Regions from separate parts of the Pseudomonas sp. HP_12 genome, predicted to be linked through region 1. Evidence: riboswitches for the same ligand, from Rfam matches in the RefSeq annotation. Region 1 holds a riboswitch; the other holds the start of a gene.
The links. Region 1 has a riboswitch for cobalamin ahead of ACYASU_RS06800 (CbtB domain-containing protein). Riboswitches for the same ligand answer to the same signal wherever they lie in the genome.
Positions count from the first base shown of each region.

Region 1 (4,210 bases):
GCAGCACCTCGTCCACGTACAGATCCACCGACGCATGGTTTTGCACCTGCATCGGGTTGGCCAGGCGCAGGCTCGGGTAGCTATCCGGCAATTGCCGCGCGGTTTCAGCCAGCAGCGCCAGATTCGAGTCGGCGCTGCACAGGATCACCAGCTCGGCGGGCGTCTGGCCCAGGTCAGCGATGCTGTCGTCGGGGACGAAGCCGCCGGGCTGTGTACGCAGCAGGTGCATGGTTAGCCTTTTATGCCTGAGACTGCGTCGCGCAATTGCGCTTCAAGGACGCCGGCGTCCAGTTCCTGGCCGATCAGCACCAGGTGGGTTTCCCGGGCTTCGTCTGGCTTCCAGGCGCGGTCGAAATGCTTGTCGAAACGCGTGCCGACACCTTGCACCAGCAGGCGCATGGGTTTGCCGGGAATGGCGGCGAAGCCTTTGACACGCAGGATGCCGTGCTGGACGACGGCCTGGGTCAGCGCGTCGAGCAACAGCGATTCGTCGGCCTGGGGCAGCGTAATGGAAATCGAGTCGAAGGCGTCATGGTCGTGGTCATCATGATCGTCGCCTTCGTGGTGATCGTGGTGGGTCTTGCGCCCGTCGATGTGCAGCTCGGACTCGGCGCCCAGGCCCAGCAACACGCTGATCGGCAGCTGGCCCCGGTTCGCTTCGACGATCTTCACCGCCGGCGGCAGTTCTTCGGCGACTTCGGCACGCACGGCGGCGATAGCATCAGCGTCGAGCATGTCGGCCTTGTTCAGCACGACGAGATCGGCGCTGGCCAGTTGGTCGGCGAACAGCTCGTGCAGCGGCGATTCGTGGTCCAGGTTCGGATCAAGCTTGCGCTGGGCGTCGACTTGGTCCGGGAACGCGGCGAAGGTGCCCGCGAGCACGGCCGGGCTGTCGACCACGGTGATCACGGCGTCGACGGTGCAGGCGTTGCGGATTTCTGGCCACTGGAAGGCTTGGACCAGGGGTTTCGGCAGGGCCAGACCCGAGGTTTCGATGAGGATGTGATCGAGGTCGCCACGACGGGCGACCAGTTCCTGCATCACCGGGAAAAACTCTTCCTGAACGGTGCAGCACAGGCAGCCGTTGGCCAGTTCGTACACGCGACCGACGGCTTCTTCTTCGGTGCAGCCGATGGTGCATTGCTTGAGGATGTCGCCGTCGATGCCCAGTTCGCCGAATTCGTTGACGATGACGGCGATGCGTCGGCCTTCGGCGTTGTCGAGCATGTGCCGCAGCAAAGTGGTTTTGCCCGAGCCGAGAAAGCCGGTGACGATGGTGACAGGGAGTTTGGCCAGTGTTTTCATCGGTTGCCCTCAGGCGTGCGGCGGGGCAACGAGGACGAAAACAGCGCAGGCCGGTGGAAGCAGGCGCGCGGTTCGATTCGCCACCGGATCACCCCGCCCGGTTGTAGTGAAATTCCTCGGCCGCTTGCAGGCGGTCCGAATCGAGGCAGGTCTCCTGGCTCACGGCGGCCGGTCGCTGACAGGCATCATCAGGCGACTGACATTCATTGCGCCTTCCCGCTTGCGCAGTGGCTGTGCAATGAAGCTGTCCGTTTACAGTTGCGGGGGCAGCTGCGGCTTGATACCGCATTCCCTTCTTAGCGCCGGTGGCCCTGTGACGTATCCGAAACCGGGCGGCCGGCGAACCTCAAGTGCGCAAGGCTACGCAGTGACTGGAGGCCGGTCAATCGCGCTTTGCAATGATCGCCGCGCCAATTGACGCACCGATCGCTGCATTGATTGACGCATCGGCTGAAGGGCCGATTGACGAGCCAAACAGCCCGTGGTCTGCTACACACCTTGTTACGGGTGCCCTTCACAGGGTGAAACGGGAAACCGGTGCGTGCAGACCTTCGGGTGTGTATCAGTCCGGTGCTGCCCCCGCAACGGTAAGCGAGTGAAGAGTCAGATCCACTGTGTCGGCATCGATATGGGAAGGCGATTCTTGAAGGCACGACGGCTGTAACGGCTGATGCATGTGCCCCTCGCGAGCCCGGAGACCGGCCCGATAACGCTACATAACACAACCCGCGGTGGGCGGGCGCTGTTGATCACTGCCGGCCTTCGCCTGCGGTGTCTTCGCGTCCGTCCGCTGAATCCACTTCAGAGGGAAGCGCCATGTCCATCAGCACACCCCGCCAGACGTCCGGCACCGGCACCAGCACAAACACCACAACAGCCGTGACCGCCACCCAAAGCCAGCGCATTGTCGCCGCCGTCAGCGCGATGTTTCTAGGCGCGTTTCTGGTGTACTTCGCCGGCTTCTCCCACATCGATGCGGTGCACAACGCGGCACACGACACCCGTCACAGCTCTGCCTTCCCGTGCCATTGAGACCCGCCGCCATGTTCAAGCGAATTGCGCAAACGGCCGGGTTCACCGGACTGCTCGCCGCCCTGTTGTTGACACTGCTGCAGAGCTTCTCGGTGGCGCCACTGATCCTGCAGGCGGAGACCTACGAAAAGGCCCCGGCTGCTGAGATGCACGAGCACGCCGAGGGTGCGATGGCCGGCCACGTCCATGACGCCGAAGCCTGGGAGCCGGAAGACGGCTGGCAGCGCGTGCTGTCCACCACCGGCGGCAATCTGGTGGTCGCGGTCGGCTTCGCCCTGATGCTGGCGGCGCTGTACACCCTGCGTACGCCGACCAGAGCCCGCGAAGGCGTGCTGTGGGGGTTGGCCGGTTATGCGGTGTTCGTGCTGGCGCCCACTCTTGGTTTGCCGCCCGAGCTGCCCGGCACTGTCGCGGCGGATCTGACCCAACGGCAGATCTGGTGGGTCGGCACCGCCGCCTCCACGGCTGCAGGCCTGGCATTGATAGTGTTTGCCCGGCACTGGGTGTGGAAGGCCTTGGGCGCGGTGATCCTGGTGGTGCCGCATATCGTCGGCGCGCCGCAACCGGCGGTGCACTCGGCACTGGCGCCGGAAGCCCTTGAAGCGCAATTCAAGATCGCGTCGCTGCTGACCAATGCGGTTTTCTGGATTGCCTTGGGCTTGATCAGCGCCTGGTTGTCTCGGCGCAATGAAGCGACCGAGACGCACGTCGGTTTGAAGCCTGCTCTGTGAATGAAGTGCACGATCGGCCGCTGTGGGTGGTCGGTCTGGGCTGCCAGCGCGGCTGTTCGGCGCTGGAGCTTCGGCAGTTGATGGAGGATGGGTTGCGGGAGGGACGTCTTCAGCTGACAGACGTTGCCGCCCTCGCCTCCATTGACGGCAAGTCGGCTGAGGTAGGGCTGCAGGCACTGGGTCATGAGCTGGGGCTGACGATCGGGTTTTTCAGCGCGGGTGATCTGGCGGCTTACGAGGCACAGCTGACTTACCGTTCGGACATCGCCTTCGAACGCACTGGCTGCTACGGCGTGGCAGAAAGCGCGGCGCTGGCGATGGTGACACGGTTGACCGGCGCGCCCGCGACCTTGGTCATCCCCCGCCGAAAAAGCCCCCACGCGACCTTTGCTCTGGCAACCGCAATCTTGTAGGACCGGCTAACCCTTGTAGGACCGGCTTTAGCCGGGAAGACGTCAGGCGCCACGCTGCAAATTTGAGGGTGTACACGCAGACCTTTTCCCGGCTAAAGCCGGTCCCACTGGACCGCATGCAGCCATCCAAGCAGTGCTCAAATGAACCCCAATCAGGACACCCCATGACTGTTTTTTTCATCGGCGCCGGCCCCGGCGATCCGGACCTGATCACTGTCAAAGGCCAGCGGCTGATCCGCTCCTGCCCGGTGATCATTTACGCCGGTTCCCTGGTGCCTGAAGCAGTGCTGGAAGGTCATCAGGCAGTTCAGGTCACCAACAGCGCTCCATTGCACCTTCAGCAGATCATCGAGCTGATGAAATCCGCTCATGCACAGGGCCAGGACGTGGCGCGCGTGCATTCCGGCGATCCGAGCCTGTATGGCGCGATCGGCGAACAAATCCGCTGCCTGCGCGAATTGCAGATCCCCTTCGAAATCATCCCCGGCGTCACCGCCACCGCCGCCTGCGCCGCGTTGCTCGGGACAGAGCTGACGCTGCCGGACATCTCCCAGAGCGTGATCCTGACCCGCTACGCCGACAAAACCGACATGCCCGAAGGCGAAAGCCTGGGCGATCTGGCACGGCACCGGGCAACCATGGCGATCCATCTGGGGGTCAATAACCTCGGCAAGATCGTCGCCGAGCTAACGCCGCACTATGGCGCCGACTGCCCCATCGCCGTAGTGC
Region 1 covers NZ_JBTOQG010000006.1:146,871-151,080, reverse strand. Annotated here, with positions in the region: gene cobN (cobaltochelatase subunit CobN) at 1-229, opposite strand, end outside; gene cobW (cobalamin biosynthesis protein CobW) at 232-1,305, opposite strand; cobalamin riboswitch at 1,446-1,655, opposite strand; cobalamin riboswitch at 1,794-2,026, shown strand; gene ACYASU_RS06800 (CbtB domain-containing protein) at 2,122-2,337, shown strand; gene ACYASU_RS06795 (CbtA family protein) at 2,349-3,068, shown strand; gene ACYASU_RS06790 (cobalamin biosynthesis protein) at 3,065-3,481, shown strand; gene cobM (precorrin-4 C(11)-methyltransferase) at 3,646-4,210, shown strand, end outside.

Region 2 (4,210 bases), on a different contig from region 1:
CCTTGATCAAGGTGCGCGACAGCACATCGGCGGCAATCATGAACAGCGCGCCAATCAGGGCGCTCAAGGGCAACAAGCGGGCATGACGTACCCCGGCCATCAGGCGCACCGCGTGGGGAATCACCAGACCGACGAAGCCGATGGACCCGACGATCGACACCATCACCGCCGTCATCAGCGCGGCGGTGAGAATCAGCACGGCCTGCACCCGGCGCACCGGAATGCCCAGGGACGCCGCTGAATCGCTGCCGAACGTGAACGCATCCAGCGCGCGCCGATGCCACAGGCACACCAGCAAGCCGAGCACCACGACCGGCACCGACAGCGCCACCGACGACCAGCGCACGCCGCTGAGATTGCCCAGCAACCAGAACATAATCCCGCGGGCCTGCTCGGCATTGGCCGACTTGGTGATCAGGAAGGAGGTCAGGGCGTTGAACAGCTGGGACCCGGCAATGCCCGCCAGGATGATCTGGCCGGCAGCGGTCTGGCCCCGAGAGGAGCGGGCGAGCAGGGCGACCAGCGCGAAGGCGGCGATTGCGCCGGCAAACGCGCCGGTGGACAGGGAAATCGTCCCGGCACCGATGCCGATGATCGCCACCAGCACTGCGCCGGTCGAAGCCCCGGCGGAAATGCCCAGCAAGTAGGGATCGGCCAGCGGGTTGCGCAGTAGCGATTGCAAGACCAAGCCCGACACCGCCAGCCCTGCGCCGCAAGTGGCGGCCACGATGGCCCGGGTCAGGCGGTAATTCCAGACGATGCCCTCGTCGATGGGGTCGAGGGGATAGCCCGCGGCCCACAGCTTGTTCGCCAGCACCTGAACGATCACCGGCAGGCCGATCGACGTCTCGCCGATCGCCACGCCCGCCAGCACCGCCAGCGCCAGCAACGCGGTCGCCCAAGCGCCGTGGCCGAACATTCGGACGATGCTTGAGCGAGGAATACGGAGCGGCATCATTGCGGATGAGTGGCCTGAGCCAGTTGTTCGATGCCGTCAAACAGCCGCACGCTGGACTCCATGGCGCTGGCGTCCATGACTACGATGCGATTGTTTTTCACCGCATCCATATTCCGTGTGACCGGGTCCGAGCGGAGGAAGGCCAGCTTCTTCTCGTGATCGTCGGCCGGGAAGCGGCGGCGGTCCATCCGCGCGATGACCAGCACCGTCGGGTTGGCCTTGGCGATGGTTTCCCAGCCCACGGTCGGCCATTCCTCGTCGGAGTCGATGACGTTACGCATGCCGAGGGTGTCGAGCATGAAGTTGGGAATGCCCTTGCGTCCGGCGACGTAGGGGTCGACGTTGATGTCCGGGCTGGAAAACCAGAACACCGCCGAGACGGGCGGGTTGGCATGGGCGTTCGCCTGTGCAACGGCCCGGGCCAGCCGCGCCTGGTAATCCGCGATCAGCCGTTCGCCACGGTCCTGCACGTCGAAAATCTGCGCCAGCTGCCGCAGGCTTTTGTACAGCGTGTCGATGCGGAAGGCTTCGAGGCGCGTGCCGTCGGCGCCGACCCGGTTGTTCTTGCCCTCGCAATCGGACGGCAGGATGTAGGTCGGGATGCCCAGGTCGCGAAACTGCTCGCGGGTGCCAACGGCGCCCTGTGGCCCGACCATCCACTCGAACTGCACCGGAACGAAATCCGGGCGTTTGCCGATCACCGATTCAAAACTCGGCGCGTTATCCGCGAGCCGAGCGATGCCGTTGTTGAGGGTTTGGTACTGGGCCAGGACGGGGTTGAACCACAGCGACGTGCCGACGACGTTCGGGCCCAGTCCGAGGGCATAGAGCATCTCGGTGGCCGCCTGGCCGATGGTCACGGTTTTCTGCGGGGCGTGGGTGAAGGTCAGCGCTTGGCCGCAGTTGTCCACGGTCAAGGGGTAAACCGTCGACGCCGCGAGGGCGGCAGTGGGCAAGGTCAGGGTGACGAGCAGGGCGGCGAGGCGGCGCAGCGGCATGAAAGCGATCTCCAGATAGCCTGAATGCTTGGCGAAGCAGGCACTGGAAAGTCCATCCCGACAGGCGCTCCTACGATGAGGGCGAGCACAGCGCGCGCGAACGACGCACGAACGGGAGTCCTTCCCCGGACACCCCGCCGGTGAATGAATATGCTGGCCGGCAGGTCTCCTGACTGGCGCTTCATCGCCGTGCTTCGGCCTTCCCGGGGTCACCCAGTGGCAAACAGGAAGCAGGGCTCAGCGCCTACAGTTGCGGGGACAGTTCCCTTTCAGCGCGCAGCACGCGCCTGGGGATTCCCTATTAATTCCGAGCGGAAACCGGCGGCGGGGATACTAAACGATTCGGCGGGTGGAGGCTAATGCGGAGGCCGTGCGCCGGAGCGCGGCTAAACACCTTGCAGTAGCGGCAGCAGCACTAAACCTGCGGGAGATGCAAAAGCTGAAGGAGATGCAGCGCCTGAAGCAGATGCAAAACCTGTGGGAGTGAGCTTGCTCACGAAGATGCCCGAACTTTCGCTAAATCTTCGGCGGCTGGAATTCAGTCTTCGCGAGCAAGCTCACTCCTACAGGGGTTTTGCGTTGGCCGCACGGGCGTCGTTGGTCCAGCGGCTTGAACGGCCAACCAACGATCTTCAGACCAGCGGCTTAAACGGCCAACCCACGATCTTCTTCGGCCGTGGCGTCGCATAGGTCCGCACTTTCGAGGTCTTCAACCCCAGACGCACCAGTGATTCCGCCAGTGCCACCGCAGCGGTCACGCCATCCACCACGGGCACGCCGGCGCGGTCACGGATGAGTTGATCCAGGCCGGCCATGCCGCCGCAGCCCAGGCAAATCACCTCGGCCTTGTCCCGACTCACCGCTTCCATGGCCTGCTCGACGATGGCCTCGACCGCACGCTCCGGCGATTCCTCCAGCTCCAGTACGCTCATGCCGCTGGCCCGCACCGAGGCGCAGCGTTCGTACACGCCGGCCAGCTTTAGACGGTCTTCAATCAGCGGCACGGTGCGGTCCAGCGTGGTGACCACCGCGTATTTATGCCCCAGCAGCATCGCCAGGCTGGCCGCCGCTTCGGTGATGTCCACCACCGGCACCTCGAGCAACTCCTGCAAACCCTCGCGGCCGTGTTCGCCGTAACCCGCTTGAATCACGGCGTCATAGGGCCCTTCGTAGGACATCACCCGGTCCATCACCGCGATGGCCGCGAGGTAACTTTCGAAATTGCCTTCCACCGACTCGGCGCCGAAGCGCGGGGTCAGGCCGATGATCTCGGTGCCAGGCGAGGCCACGCTGCGGGCCTGCTCGGCAATGGTCTCGGTCATGGATTCGGTGGTGTTGACGTTGACGATCAGAATTCGCATGGACAGATCTCGCGCAGAAAACAAGGCCGGGCGTCTGGCCCGGCGTCGTTGCCCACGATATCAGTCTTTCATCGGCACGGGCGCCTGCAGGGCGATGAAGCCCTGATCGCGCATGGCCTGCCAGAAACCATCCGGCACCTGTGCGTTAAGCGCGGTGACGTCCTCGATGATCCGCGACGGGCGGCTGGCACCCGGAATCACCGCCGCCACCAGGGGGTTGGCAAGGACAAATTGCAGCGCTGCGGACTTGATGTCCACTTGGTACTGACGGGCGATCTCCTGGATGTGCGCCACCTTGTCCAGCATCGCTGGCGACGCCTCCTGATACTCGAAATGCTTGCCGCCCACCAACACGCCGGAGCTGTAAGGCCCGCCGACGACGAACTCGGCGTTGTGCTGACGGGCCTTGTCGAACAGCCGTTGCAGCGGTTGGTCGTGATCGAGCAGCGAATAGCGGCCGGCGAGCAGGAAACCATCGGGCTGGGCTTCTTCCAGATCCAGCGTCAGTTCGCACGGCTCGACGCGGTTGACGCCCAGGCCCCAGGCCTTGATCACGCCTTCTTCGCGCAGGCGGGTGAGGGCACGGAAAGCGCCGGTGCGGGCGATGTTGAAATGCTCGGTCCAGGCATCGCCGTGGGCGTCCTGCGCGACGTCGTGGACAAACACGATATCCAGACGATCAGTGTTCAACCGCTCCAGGCTCGCTTCAATGGAACGCAGCGTGGCGTCGGCGGAATAGTCGGTGACGATCTTGTTTTTCAGGCCCTCGGCGAACGGGCCGCTGCGGGTCTCGGTGTCGATCTCGTCGGAAATCAGCCGGCCGACTTTGGTGCTCAGGGTGTACTGGTCGCGGGGGACGCCGGCGAGGGCCCTGCCCAGGCGCTGCTCGGACA
Region 2 covers NZ_JBTOQG010000001.1:496,037-500,246, reverse strand. Annotated here, with positions in the region: gene ACYASU_RS02195 (FecCD family ABC transporter permease) at 1-919, opposite strand, end outside; gene ACYASU_RS02190 (ABC transporter substrate-binding protein) at 955-1,956, opposite strand; cobalamin riboswitch at 2,099-2,294, opposite strand; gene ACYASU_RS02185 (aspartate/glutamate racemase family protein) at 2,589-3,317, opposite strand; gene ACYASU_RS02180 (aldo/keto reductase) at 3,378-4,210, opposite strand, start outside.
Region 2: another riboswitch for cobalamin. It lies ahead of ACYASU_RS02190 (ABC transporter substrate-binding protein); the one in region 1 lies ahead of ACYASU_RS06800 (CbtB domain-containing protein).